One region of the Paenibacillus sp. FSL P4-0081 genome, then DNA from elsewhere that is predicted to be linked to it. Evidence: predicted binding sites of a transcription regulator. Region 1 holds the regulator's gene; the other holds the start of a gene.
The links. Region 1 encodes CtsR, which represses protease genes until heat stress. Its sites were predicted from a motif close to ATGGTCAATAAAGGTCAAACA; they were not measured.
Positions count from the first base shown of each region.

Region 2: clpP (ATP-dependent Clp endopeptidase proteolytic subunit ClpP) is a predicted target of CtsR. The motif match lies at 5,252-5,272, and genes of this name have one in related genera.

Region 1 is NZ_CP009280.1:7,710,731-7,718,132, reverse strand. It holds rRNA gene P40081_RS32965 (23S ribosomal RNA) at 1-2,235, shown strand, start outside; rRNA gene rrf (5S ribosomal RNA) at 2,359-2,475, shown strand; gene P40081_RS32955 (GNAT family N-acetyltransferase) at 2,910-4,082, shown strand; gene P40081_RS32950 (CtsR family transcriptional regulator) at 4,446-4,907, shown strand; gene P40081_RS32945 (protein-arginine kinase activator protein McsA) at 4,938-5,462, shown strand; gene P40081_RS32940 (protein-arginine kinase McsB) at 5,492-6,556, shown strand; gene clpC (ATP-dependent protease ATP-binding subunit ClpC) at 6,593-7,402, shown strand, end outside.
Region 2 is NZ_CP009280.1:170,321-177,722, forward strand. It holds gene whiA (DNA-binding protein WhiA) at 1-497, shown strand, start outside; gene P40081_RS00845 (HPr family phosphocarrier protein) at 595-864, shown strand; gene P40081_RS00850 (GNAT family N-acetyltransferase) at 937-1,473, shown strand; gene P40081_RS00855 (SIMPL domain-containing protein) at 1,569-2,327, shown strand; gene P40081_RS00860 (PdaC/SigV domain-containing protein) at 2,581-3,687, shown strand; gene P40081_RS00865 (GDSL-type esterase/lipase family protein) at 3,843-4,481, shown strand; gene clpP (ATP-dependent Clp endopeptidase proteolytic subunit ClpP) at 4,568-5,164, opposite strand; tRNA gene P40081_RS00875 (tRNA-Arg) at 5,358-5,432, opposite strand; gene P40081_RS00880 (sugar-binding transcriptional regulator) at 5,764-6,816, shown strand; gene gap (type I glyceraldehyde-3-phosphate dehydrogenase) at 6,933-7,402, shown strand, end outside.

The DNA of each region.
Region 1 (7,402 bases):
GCGATTTAGTATGTGGACGTAGACCCGAAACCGTGTGATCTACCCCTGTCCAGGGTGAAGGTGCGGTAACACGCACTGGAGGCCCGAACCCACGCATGTTGAAAAATGCGGGGATGAGGTGGGGGTAGCGGAGAAATTCCAATCGAACTCGGAGATAGCTGGTTCTCCCCGAAATAGCTTTAGGGCTAGCCTCGGTGAATGGAGTGGTGGAGGTAGAGCACTGATTGGGTGCGGGGCCCGCAAGGGTTACCAAGCTCAGTCAAACTCCGAATGCCATTAACTTCTTGCCGGGAGTCAGACAGTGAGTGCTAAGATCCATTGTCAAAAGGGAAACAGCCCAGACCATCAGCTAAGGTCCCCAAGTGTGTGTTAAGTGGGAAAGGATGTGGAGTTGCACAGACAACCAGGATGTTGGCTTAGAAGCAGCCACCATTGAAAGAGTGCGTAATAGCTCACTGGTCGAGTGACTCTGCGCCGAAAATGTAACGGGGCTAAACACACCACCGAAGCTATGGCTAGATGCTTTGCATCTGGGGTAGGGGAGCGTTGTATGCAGGTTGAAGGTGTACCGTAAGGAGCGCTGGACAGCATACAAGTGAGAATGCCGGTATGAGTAACGAAAAGATCAGTGAGAATCTGATCCGCCGAAAGCCCAAGGTTTCCTGAGGAAGGCTCGTCCGCTCAGGGTAAGTCGGGACCTAAGGCGAGGCCGAAAGGCGTAGTCGAAGGACAACAGTTTGAAATTACTGTACCACCGTAATCCGCTATGAGCGATGGGGTGACGCAGGAGGGTAGTGACGCGGACTGATGGATATGTCCGTCTAAGCAGTGAGGCTGATGTGTAGGCAAATCCGCACATCACTAAGGCTGGGCTGTGATGGGGAGCGAAAATTGTAGTAGCGAAGGTCATGATCTCACACTGCCAAGAAAAGCCTCTAGCCAGGAGAAGGTGCCCGTACCGCAAACCGACACAGGTAGGCGAGAAGAGAATTCTAAGGCGCGCGGAAGAACTCTCGTTAAGGAACTCGGCAAAATGACCTCGTAACTTCGGGAGAAGAGGTGCCTCGGTAGGGTGAATAGCCCGAGGGGGCCGCAGTGAAAAGGCCCAAGCGACTGTTTAGCAAAAACACAGGTCTGTGCGAAGCCGCAAGGCGAAGTATACGGGCTGACGCCTGCCCGGTGCTGGAAGGTTAAGGGGAGTGGTTAGGGGTTAAACCCGAAGCTGTGAACCGAAGCCCCAGTAAACGGCGGCCGTAACTATAACGGTCCTAAGGTAGCGAAATTCCTTGTCAGGTAAATTCTGACCCGCACGAATGGCGTAACGACTTGGGCGCTGTCTCAACGAGAGATCCGGTGAAATTTTAATACCTGTGAAGATGCAGGTTACCCGCGACAAGACGGAAAGACCCCATGGAGCTTTACTGCAGCTTGATATTGAATTTGGGTACGATCTGTACAGGATAGGTGGGAGCCGTAGAGGCAGGAGCGCAAGCTTCTGCGGAGGCGCCGTTGGGATACCACCCTGATCGTATCTAGGTTCTAACCTGGTACCCTAATCGGGTACGGGGACCGTGTCAGGCGGGCAGTTTGACTGGGGCGGTCGCCTCCTAAAGAGTAACGGAGGCGTTCAAAGGTTCCCTCAGAATGGTTGGAAATCATTCGCAGAGTGCAAAGGCATAAGGGAGCTTGACTGCGAGACCTACAAGTCGAGCAGGGACGAAAGTCGGACTTAGTGATCCGGTGGTACCGCATGGAAGGGCCATCGCTCAACGGATAAAAGCTACCCTGGGGATAACAGGCTTATCTCCCCCAAGAGTCCACATCGACGGGGAGGTTTGGCACCTCGATGTCGGCTCATCGCATCCTGGGGCTGAAGTAGGTCCCAAGGGTTGGGCTGTTCGCCCATTAAAGCGGTACGCGAGCTGGGTTCAGAACGTCGTGAGACAGTTCGGTCCCTATCTGTCGTGGGCGCAGGAAATTTGAGAGGAGCTGTCCTTAGTACGAGAGGACCGGGATGGACGTACCGCTGGTGCATCAGTTGTTCCGCCAGGAGCATGGCTGAGTAGCTACGTACGGACGGGATAAGCGCTGAAAGCATCTAAGCGTGAAGCCCCCCTCAAGATGAGATTTCCCAATTAGTAAGACCCCTTGAAGACGACGAGGTAGATAGGTTGGAGGTGGAAGTGCAGCAATGCATGGAGCTGACCAATACTAATCGGTCGAGGGCTTATCCAAATTCTTAGAGCGCAGATTCGTTTCGGATTCAGTTTTCAGGTGATCAAGCCTGGCAGGATGTTAAACCTATGGTTTGATATTTTCTGCAGCGATTTCGAGAAGCGGAAGCTTCGAAAAATCATGTTTGGTGGCGATAGCGGAGGGGTTCCACGCGTACCCATCCCGAACACGACCGTTAAGCCCTCCAGCGCCGATGGTACTTGGACCGAAGGGTCCTGGGAGAGTAGGACGTTGCCAAGCACATGAAGCCATTGTTGAGTAATCGACAGTGGCTTTTTTGGTTTGTGCAGGGTTGTGGAAAAGCTGTGGATAAATTTCAGTAACTGCTGAAAACTTACGCACATGTGGATACAATTTCAGGAAGAAGTCTTTTCCCTGATAATGTGGATTAAAACGCATATTCAGGCGAATGAGTCAAGAGAAAACCTAAGTAATCCACTGTTTTTGTGGATAAAAAGTGAATTTTGTGGATAGATAAATATGAATCGTGGATAACTAATTTTTGCCGGAAGAAACTCTTTCCGGTTTTTTGTTTTATTGTTCAAAACCTGTGGATAACTTTTGTCCGCGGGCTATTTTTGTACCTCATTAGCTTCTGGACAATTTGCTTGATATACTCAATCTGAGCAACCATTGGACTCTATCTCTATAAATTCATTAACGGGGTGAGCAGCATGGAAATAAGGCAATTGCACGCAGATGATTTTGAAGAAGGCTTAGGCTTGTCAGAATATGCTTTTCAGTACAAGGTGATAGGAGAAGACAGGGAACGCGCCAGAGAGAAGTTCAAGCCGGAACAAATATGGGGAGTATTCGAAGGACCAAGTTTAAGTGCCAAGCTGGTACTTCTTCCACTTCAGGCATACATACAGGGCAAGCCCGTATCTATGGGCGGAATTGCGGGCGTAGCCTCGTGGCCGGAGAACCGCAGGCAGGGATATGTGGCCAAGCTGTTGACCCATGCGCTGCAAACCATGAACGAAGCAGGGCAAACACTGTCTTTTCTGCACCCGTTTTTAATCCCCTTTTACCGGAAATTCGGCTGGGAGATCTATTGTGAATATAAGAAATACAACATACCTGTGGATAAATTTCCGCGGAAGGCTGAAATACAGGGCTCTGTGAAGCGCGGGGCGGCTGATATTAAAGTATTGCAACAGCTGTATGTCTCATTTGCAGCCCGGTACAACGGCACACTGCAGCGTACGGAGGAATGGTGGAAGGAAAAAGTACTCGATGAAGATACACATCAGTGTGTATTTTATTCGCAGCAGGGTGAACCGGAAGGGTATGTGCTGTATAAAATAGTGAACAAAGAACTGGTCATCGATGAATTTGTCTATCTGAATGAGAAGGCCCGGCAAGGGCTGTGGACATTTCTGGCTAACCATGACTCTATGATCACCGGAGCTTCATTGAAGCTGGTTCCCTCTGATGACATTCTGCCGTATTTGCTTCCCGACCCGCGGATTGCCCAGGAGAATTATCCGTACTTCATGGCACGCATTGTCAACGCCCAAGCCTTTATAGAGAATTTGTCTTTCCATGCGCTGAGCGGTATCCGGGAGCGGCTGCTTTATATTGAAGATGAGCATGCCCCCTGGAATAACGGCCTGTGGCGGTGGACAGTAGCTGAACATGGGGAGGTATCATTTACTCAGATCCAGGGGGACAGATCAAACGCTGATCTTATATGCAGTATTGGTACACTTACCGCACTGTTGATGGGATACAGACGTCCAGTTGAAATGGCCCGGTATGGACAGTTATCCGGTACACATGAAGCTGTAGATTGGCTGGAGAAGCTGATCCCGCAGGCGCAAACGGCTTTATTTGATTTTTTCTGACAAACCTGAAGGCTCTTCCGCTTACATTAGAAGCAGGAGAGCCTAAAATACATATCCCCTTGCAATGGGATCCGTGAAGCTATTCGGAATACAATGCGGCTAAAAAGTAAAAAATAAGAGCAACCCCTTGGAATTCAGTGAGAATATGTTATAATATGAAAAAAGTCAAAGAAAGTCAAAGTCAACGCGAGCTCGACAGCAGTGTTCTTAGGATTGTAACAGTTGGAGGTCAGGCTCAGTACGAAGGCTATTGCAGCCGATTCGCACTTCAGTCCCCGGGTTAAATTCTTTAGAGCTATGTATGGACGGCGGACGTTGATACAGCACAAGCTTAACCAAGGCTTACACACTGGAGGATGAGTGATGCGTAATATCTCCGATATTATTGAACAATATCTGAAGAATATTTTGCATGAAAGTCCCGAAGGTACGGTGGAAATTCAGCGCAATGATCTGGCGGACCAGTTCTCCTGTGTGCCGTCGCAGATCAATTACGTCATCAGTACACGCTTTACTTTGGAAAAGGGATATGTAGTGGAGAGCAAACGCGGCGGTGGAGGGTATATCCGGATTCAGCGCTTCGAGTTGCCTCAGAATGTGGCACTGTATGCACATCTGAACTCCACAATAGGGAATGATATTGACCAGAATTCCGCCGAAGGACTGATTTATCAGCTGGAGGAGGCCCGTTTTCTCTCCAAGCGTGAAGCGTGTCTTATGCGGTCCGCTGTTTCCCGGGAATGCCTGACGGTTAATCTGCCGTACCGGGATGAGATTCGTGCCAAGCTAATGAAGGCCATGCTAATCTCTTTGTTAGGCAAATAATTGTCAAAATGTGAGGGAGGGACACCGCTCATGCTATGCCAGGAATGCGGGGTCAAACCGGCTACACTCCATTTCACGAAGATCGTGAACGGAGAGAAGACAGAATTTCATATTTGTGAAAGCTGTGCGCGGGAAAAAGGGGAGCTCATCCCCGGTACTGCCGGAGGATTCTCCATACACAGCTTGCTTTCCGGGCTGCTTGATCTGGAGAGCGCAGGCAAGGGCAAGTCAGAGGCCGCACAGACTGTGCAGGGGCTGCAGTGTGAGAACTGCGGTATGACCTACTCACAGTTCAGCAAGCTTGGACGGTTCGGCTGCAGCTCATGCTACAAATATTTTGACAGCACGCTGGACCCGCTCTTCAGACGGGTACACGGAAGTACAGCCCATGTGGGTAAGCTTCCCAAACGGGCGGGTGCACAGATCATGTGTAAACGCCAAATTGATGAGCTGAAGCAGGAATTACAGCAGAGCATTATGCAGGAGGAGTTTGAAACTGCAGCCGAGCTGAGGGACAGAATCCGCAAACTTGAAAAAGAAATGCCACAAGAGTAAAGTCTTTGATATATAGGAGGGGATTCCACATGTCAAGTCTCCGGTTTACCGAACAAGCACTTAGTGACTGGATGCGCTGCGGCGGGAGTCATTCCGAGATTGTTATCAGCAGCCGAATGCGTATCGCCCGTAATCTGGAGCACCTTCCTTTCCCGCTATTGGCGTCTGCGCAGCAGTCGGAAGAGGTGCTGGAGCAGCTTGCTCCTGTATTTCAGGGAGAAGCCTCTGCGGATTTCGGCAACTTTCAGCTGCTGAGGCTGGATGAGCTCGATGAGCTGGATAAAAAAGTACTGGTGGAGAAGCATCTGATCAGTCCTAATCTGGCTGATGATTCCAAAGGCGGAGCAGTCATTCTTAATGAGGACGAGTCAGTCAGCATTATGATCAACGAGGAGGATCATCTCCGCATTCAATGCCTGTTTCCGGGTCTGCAGGTGAGAGAAGCCTGGGTAAGGGCAACAGCCATCGATGATATCTTTGAGGCTGCTGTCAATTACGCTTTTGATGACCGCAGAGGATACCTGACCAGTTGTCCCACCAATGTGGGAACCGGGCTCAGAGCCTCGGTAATGGTTCATCTGCCGGCATTGGTTATGACCCATCAGATTAACCGGATTCTATCCGCTGTTAATCAGGTCGGTCTTACCGTTAGAGGAATTTATGGTGAAGGCAGCGAAGCAGTAGGGAATATCTTTCAGATTTCCAACCAGATTACGCTCGGTCAGACCGAGAATGAGATTATTGAGAATCTCCACAGCGTAGTCACCCAGATTATAGAGCATGAGCGGAACGCACGTGAGCGCTTGCTTGTGGATTCCGCCCTGCGGATTACCGACCGCATCAAACGTTCATATGGGATTTTAGCCTACGCGGCTGTGATGGAGCTTAAAGAGTCAGCACAGCGGCTCTCCGATCTAAGGCTTGGTGTAGATTTGGGGATACTGGAAGGGCCTTCGATTTCAGTGCTTAATGAGCTGAATGTCAAGACTCAGCCGGGTTTTCTGCAAAAGCTGTTCGGCGACGAGCTTTCGTCCACCGAACGCGATATGTACCGGGCGAAGCTGCTACGGGAAACACTGGGATCACAACATTAATTATAGATATATATTATCCGTGGAGGTGCAGGAGATATGATGTTTGGAAGATTTACGGAACGCGCACAAAAGGTGCTGGCGCTGGCGCAGGAAGAAGCCGTACGTTTGGGACACAACAACATTGGGACAGAACATATTTTGCTCGGACTGATTCGTGAAGGTGACGGCATTGCCGCCAAGGCACTGATCGGACTCGGTCTGGGTCTTGAGAAGATTCAGGATGAAGTGGAAACGCTGATTGGCAGAGGTCAGGAACAACCGACCAACATCGCTTATACTCCTCGTGCCAAAAAAGTTATCGAGCTGTCTATGGATGAAGCCCGCAAGCTTGGACATACGTACGTGGGCACAGAGCATATCCTGCTCGGACTCATCCGTGAAGGAGAGGGCGTAGCTGCCCGCGTGCTGAATAATCTCGGTATCAGCCTGAATAAAGCCCGCCAGCAGGTGCTGCAGCTTCTGGGCAGCAGTGAAGCCACTTCAAGCCATAGCGGTGCTCCGGTTAATGTCAGCACACCAACGCTGGATGGTCTGGCCCGTGACTTGACTGCCTATGCCAAGGACGGCAACCTCGACCCTGTTATCGGCCGTAGCAAGGAAATTGAACGTGTCATTCAGGTGCTCAGCCGCCGTACCAAGAATAATCCGGTACTGATCGGTGAGCCAGGAGTTGGTAAGACAGCAATTGCTGAAGGCCTGGCCCAAAAGATCATCAACAATGAAATTCCGGAAACCTTGCGCGACAAACGCGTAATGACCCTGGATATGGGTTCTGTAGTTGCCGGTACGAAATACCGCGGTGAGTTCGAGGACCGCCTCAAAAAAATCATGGATGAGATTCGCCAG
Region 2 (7,402 bases), 880 kb from region 1:
CGTATCACCTGGAAATCGCTTCGATGTATGAGGAGCACTGCAAGGCGCTCGTGGAGCTGGCTGGTGAATTTCACCTGAATGCCCGCTGCATAGAACGCAAGAAAGGCTTCATCCTATACATCAAGGAAGGCGAGAAGATTATTGAATTCTTAAGTTTGATCGGAGCCCATCAGGCACTGTTCAAATTCGAGGACGTACGGATCATGCGCGATATGCGTAACTCCGTTAACCGGATCGTCAACTGCGAAACGGCCAATCTTAACAAAACGATCAGCGCCGCGGTACGCCAGATTGAGAATATCAAGCTGCTGCAGCGTGAGGTGGGACTGGAAAGCTTGCCGGATAAGCTGCGTGAGGTTGCGGAAATCAGACTTGCACACCCGGATATCAACCTGAAGGAAGTTGGCGATATGCTGGGCGGCACCGTCAGTAAATCAGGCGTAAACCACCGTTTGCGCAAAATTGATGAGCTGGCTGACAAGGTGCGGGGCAGTTGATTATTTTTTTTCTAGTGCGGTAGAGGTTATAATGATATAATATTATAAAATTAATGTGAAATTTTTGGGCAGATCTCAAATAGGGGGTAAGCGTTTCATGACAAAGCACCCGGTAGTTGTTCGGTTGAAGACGGGGCTCCATGCTCGGCCGGCAGCATTGTTTGTGCAAGAAGCTAATAAGTTTTCGTCGGAGATTTTCGTGGAAAAAGACGATAAAAAAGTTAACGCCAAAAGTATCATGGGCATTATGAGCCTTGCGATCAGTTCCGGTACGGAGATTTATATCAGCGCAGATGGCGCAGATGCGGAACAAGCTGTAACCGCTTTGACAAGTCTTGTAAGTAAGGAAGAACTCGAGAATCAATAAATGGTACACGTCTTACCGAAAGCCCTTAGGGGCTTTTTTTCATATTATTTATGTATAAGGGGAGATACACAGATGCAGATCCAAGGCAGTGAGGTAACATTAGTGGAGCCTACAGAAGCTCTCAGAGAGCCCTATCTGGCATTTTATGAAGAGTGGAAGACCAGCGGAGAATCATTCGTTCCCTGGGTAGTCGAGATCGATCCTGCTGACTTTGCCGGGATGCTTCAGTCTCTGCGTGAGCATGCCGGCGGTGTGAATATCAAAGACGGATGGGTGAGCAGTTCAACCTTCTGGCTGGTGACAACGGATCAGCGGGTGGTGGCTGCCGTGAACATCAGACACCGGTTGACGGAAGCGTTACTCCGTACAGGCGGGCATATCGGCTATGGCGTGGTCCCTTCGGAGCGCAAACAGGGGTATGCCAGTGAACTTCTGAAGCAGGCCCTCGTGAAAGCTGCTGAACTGGGTATAGAGAAGGCACTCGTGGTCTGCGACGCCGTCAATACAGCATCGGAACGGACGATCCGCAAGAATGGCGGAGTAGAGGATAGCGAATATATTGAGGAGGACGGAAATGTCATCCGGCGTTTCTGGATAGAGACGGAATAAATTATTAAATAACGTACATAGGATATGCAACTTTTGCCATGCTGGTCCGTCTAGAGGGTACCAACAACTTAAAGAAACGAAAGGGGATGGCAAGCATGATGAAATTTGGCAAATCAATCGGAGCAGTGCTGCTGGCAGGAAGCTTGATTATAGGAGGAATGGGGCTGAGCGGGGTGCTAAAAGGTCCTGAAAAGGCTTACGCTGCCGATGAGGTGCAGAAGAATATTGTGAACGTAGTCGGTAAAGGTGAACTTGCGATCAAACCGGATATCGTCTATCTCTCCATCGGGGTAACTACCACGGCTGATACTGCACAAGAGGCGCAGAAGGGTACCGCGGCAAAGATTGCGAAGCTGACTGCATTATTCAAAACAACCTGGGGAATTGCGGACAAGGATATTCAGAGCACGCAGTTCTATGTACAGCCTAATTACGTCTATAGCGAAAAGGAAGGCCAGCAGGTTAAAGGCTATAATGCCCAGCATACGCTGAAGATTTCCTACCGTGATCTGACTAAGGTCGGACAATTGCTGGATGCAGCATCGACGGCAGGCGCGAACAATATCGGCAATGCAAGCTTTGCGATCGAAGATCCATCAGCCTTTGAAGCACAGGTTATCGAAAAAGCAATGCAGAATGCAGATGTAAAAGCGGCAGCGATTGCTAAAGCGGCGAAACGCGGACTCGGGCAGGTGGTAACGGTCATTCAGAACGACGACGGGAATAACCCGGTTGTCTTCGTTGAACAGGCCGCCATGTCCAAAGCAGCGAATGATTCAGCTGCCGGAAGCTCCGTTGAACCCGGAGAAGTTAAAGTAACCACTCAGCTGAGCGTAACCTATGAATTGAAATAAAGTGACCGCGAAGAGGCGCTTGCTCTGCTGTTTATGGCAGGGCGGCGCCTTTTTTAGGAGAAATTTTCGTTGAAATCTCTCAAATTGTTTAAATAAATGTAATAAGGTTGATAGAAAGACTCTTCAATCCTTAAGAAACTGTAAAGCGCATTGTAACATCCGCCGACCTTCTTATCCCTATAATAGGAAGAGTGAAGCTGAGGGAACACATCACGTCATAATACATCGCACCAGCGGAAGGGGAAGAACAACAATGAAAATGAATGATACTTCGAAGAAATACGCCCGTAAATGGGGCGCAGGAATGATTGCAGCGGGAATGCTGCTCGGTGGAGCCGCAATACCGGCAGGTATAACTCAGGCAGCTCCAGCAGCTGCTCAGGTGAAGGCTGCATCCTCCCCGGTAGTACTGAAGGTAAACGGCAAGATTGCAGCGCAGAAGGGGCTTTTCCAGGACGGAAAGGTATGGATTCCGGTAACGTTTATGCGCGATGCGCTGGGGATGCCGCTATCTTATGATAAAGCAGAGAAGACGTATACCATCGGTACAGGTACTACACAAACTAAACTGACGGTTACTGAATACTATACTACGATTAAAGTGAACAATTATTTTATCGGCGAATATGAAGTGAAGAATATGGATAACCGCTTCTATGTTTCGTTTGACCTGCTCAGCGATTACTTAGGCTACAAGGGTGACTGGAGTGCCGCTACGGGACGGCTCAATGTGATGAAGAGAACGCAAAATGCGGTAACTATAAAGACTGAGAGCTATGTTAAGGACCATAAAGATGCACCAATCAAGCTGGATTATCCACAGGTCAGCGGTCTTGCAAGTAGCGAGGCTGAGAAGGCAATCAATGATACAATCAAACAGACGATTCAGAAATACGCGGCTTACGCCGAAGATCAAATCTCCCTTAAATCCGAGGACGACCGTCCGTATGAATTCGAAGGCGGTTATGTGGTCACTTATAATCAGGACGGCGTGCTCAGTCTGATCACGAATCAATACGGATATACCGGCGGTGCACATGGATCGACTATCCGCAATGCCTTTACCTTCTCACTTAAAGACGGTAAACGCCTGCTGCTGGGGGATTTGTTCAAGGCTAATCCTAACTACAAGAAACAGCTGAATGCCAAGGTATCTACTGAAATCAAAGCAAACGGAGGTTATCTGGGAGGATTCACAGGCCTGAATACAGAGAAATACTTCTATCTGAAAGAGGGCAAAGCCGTGCTCTTCTTCCAGCAATATGAGTATACTGCATACGCTACAGGCTTCCCGGAGGTAATCTTCAGCTTCAAAGAGCTGCTGCCGGACGGAAGCAGTCCGTTCGCTGCACTGAAATAATATAGTAGTTTCATATATCCTGCCCATGCGTTTCCTCCGGAGACATGAGGGCAGGATTTTTTTGCGGGCCTATTAAGGCCGCCCTGCCGTTACCACATCCCCCGGGCAGTCATAAGCTAAAGAAAGCAAGCAGCTTATAGCGGGGAGGGAAGGCTATGGTCTATCAGTATACGGCCATTGGAGATTCATTAACGACCGGGTTCGGGGCGCTGCCCGGGAACGGATTTGTCCCCGTCTACCGCCGGATGGCGGAAGGGCGGCTGCAGACTCCGGTTGCTTCAGCGAATCTTGGAGTGAACGGTCTGACAACAGCAGGGCTGGAGCAGCGTCTCAAGACAGATGGCGGCTTTCGTTCTGCGGTTAAGGATGCGGAGATCATCACCGTCTCTATTGGCGGCAATGATCTGATTAAGGCCGCCAAAGCCGCAGCGGGGAGGCCAGGTGAGCTGAATGGATATCTGCAAAAAGCGCTCCGGGAATGCAAACGGAATTTCAGTGATATTATGAATACTCTGGCACAGCTGAAGGCGGGTACGCGAAGTCCTTACATTATCCGGATTGTAGGTCTCTATAATCCGTATCCTCAGGTGGATGCGGCTACAGATTGGGTGCGGCAGTTCAACCGCTATGCTGCCGGCTACAGCAGTTATGTTGTGGGGTTTGCTTCCATTTATCATGAATTTGCCGGCAATGAGCGGGGGCTGCTGTTCCTGGATCATATCCATCCGAACGGCAGGGGCTACCGGGTGATTGCCGGAAAGCTGGATGCCCTGGGATATGGAACCTTGAGGTGAAACATCAGTATATATGCCAAATAAAGAGGCTGCCGCAGACCTGTAGGTCCGTGGCAGCCTCTTTATGTGTTGATGAAGTATAGAAATTAAACGCCAGTCGGCAAGGTCTTCTCAATGACTTTATCGACAATGCCATATTCAGCTGCATCGGCAGCACTCATGAAGTAGTCGCGGTCGGTATCCTTCTCGATCTTCTCGATCGGCTGGCCCGTACGTTCGGACAGGATACGGTTCAGCTTCTCGCGCAGCTTGATGATGCGGCGGGCGCGGATTTCGATATCCGAAGCCTGACCCTGGGCACCGCCGAGCGGCTGGTGAATCATAATTTCGCTGTTCGGCAAGGCAAAGCGCTTGCCCTTGGCGCCGGCGTTCAGCAGGAAGGCACCCATGGAAGCGGCCATCCCTACACAGATGGTGGATACATCCGGTTTAATGTACTGCATTGTATCAAATATAGCCATACCCGCTGTAATGGAACCGCCAGGGCTGTTTACATACAGGTGAATATCCTTATCCGGATCCTCGGCAGCCAGGAAGAGCATTTGTGCGATGATGGAATTGGCTACCACGTCATTAACCTCCGTTCCAAGGAAAATGATGCGGTCCTTCAGCAGGCGGGAATAGATGTCATAAGCGCGCTCACCGCGGTTGCTCTGTTCTACTACCATAGGAATATAACTCACGTGGAAAACCTCCTTGAAATTGGTGCTTCGAATGTGTTCATTTTTTACTGTTACCGTATTAACCACATGATAAACAAATTCAAACAAAAAGTCAAAGAAAGTCAAACTTAGATTCAAAAAAAAGAGCCATCAAGCGGCTCTTTGGTTAAATATAATATAAGCATTGCTAAATTATGTACAAAAGTGAAAATAATGGCGCGCCCGCCAAGAATCGAACTTGGATCTCAGGCTTCGGAGGCCTACGTCATATCCATTGGACCACGGGCGCAACAGAAGTTATTATAATACACTTATTGCATAAAAGCAACGTGTAAAACCCGTCGTGCAAAAAAATAGTTTTTCCGGCTCCCAGGCAGATGATAGCTTCCCACTTGACAGTCAGGTGATGGAGGTTTTCAGTCATGTGCTTAAGGGCGTGGTTACCTCTCACAGACCGGCAGATGTATAAGATGAAACGGGTCTGAGAATTATAGTCTCGGAACACTTGCACTCGGCGTCAGTTTTGGGTAGAATATGGGTGGGACTTAAAAAGTTAACCCGGGACATTTTGAGACCACGAACAAGGGAAAAGAGAAAGACGAAGTTGCAGGAGTGAAAGCATGCGTAATTTATTGGAAATCCAAAAGCAGCTTCTGCCTGATCTCATGGAAACCCTTAAGAGACGGTATACGATTCTACATCAGATCATGCTGTCCGATATTATTGGGCGCAGAACGCTTGCCGCCTCGCTTGATATGACCGAGCGGGTGCTGCGCGCCGAGACGGATCTTCTGAAATCGCAAGGGCTCATTGAGATCGAGAGCGTCGGCATGCGCATTAGCGAAGCCGGTCGCAGACTGCTTGACCTGCTGGAGCCGATCGCCAAGAGCCTCTTCGGCCTGGATGATCTGGAAGAGAAAATTCGTACTACGTACGGTCTCAGTAAAGTAGTTGTTGTACCTGGCGACTGCGAGACCTCGCTGTTCACCAAACGTGAACTGGGGCGTGCAGGTTCGAAGGCACTGCTCAGTGTACTGCGCAGTGACGATACGATTGCCGTCACAGGCGGATCGACCCTGGCCGAAATGGCCGATCAGTTGACCCCGCCGCTATCCCTTTCCTATAAGAACGCCTGGGTAGTTCCGGCGCGCGGAGGACTGGGAGAGAGCATGGAGATCCAAGCCAACACCATTGCTTCGACCATGGCCAAACGGATTGGTGCCAATTACCGTCTGCTGCATGTGCCTGATCTGCTCAGCGGCGATGCCTATCAGTCGCTCGCACTGGACTCCAATATTGGAGAGATTGTGCAGATTATCCGCAGATCGCGTATTATTGTGCATGGAATTGGCGATGCCATTGAAATGACTCACCGCCGCAAGCTGGACCCCGGTACCATCTCAGAGATTCAGGACGAGGGTGCGGTAGCCGAATCGTTCGGATATTATTTCAATGAGAATGGCGAGGTGGTTCATACCATGCTGACCATGGGGCTGCGCCTGGAAGACATTATCCGTACAGAAGTCGTCATCGGTATTGCCGGCGGCAAACGCAAGGCTAAGGCCATTCATGCGATGCTGCGGTTCGGCCAAGAGGATATTCTCGTGACAGACGAGGCGGCTGCTATCGAAATCGGCAAAGAAATCGACAAACAATTGCAAGAGGTCCTATAGATTCCATTTTATGGGACGCGCGCAAAGGTATTATGCATTATACTTAACCTTGTTGTCTTGACGAGCCTCACGGCTTGTCTTGAATAAATAAAACGAAATCTAGGAGGAACTATTCAATGAGTGTAAAAGTTGGTATTAACGGTTTTGGACGTATTGGACGCCTTGCATTCCGCCGTATTCAAAATGTAGAAGGTATCGAAGTGGTAGCAATCAATGACTTGACTGACGCTAAGATGCTTGCTCATTTGCTTAAATATGATACAACTCAAGGTAAATTCCAAGGCGATGTTGAAGTTCACGACGGCTTCTTCAAAGTTAACGGTAAAGATGTTAAGGTTCTGGCGAACCGCAACCCTGAAGAACTTCCTTGGGGAGAGCTTGGCGTTGATATCGTTCTGGAATGCACAGGTTTCTTCACAACTAAAGAAGCAGCTGAAAAGCACCTTAAAGGCGGAGCTAAGAAAGTAGTTATTTCCGCTCCAGCTACAGGCGACATGAAGACTGTTGTTTACAACGTTAACGATGACATCCTTGACGGTAGCGAAACAGTAATCTCCGGCGCATCTTGCACAACGAACTGTCTGGC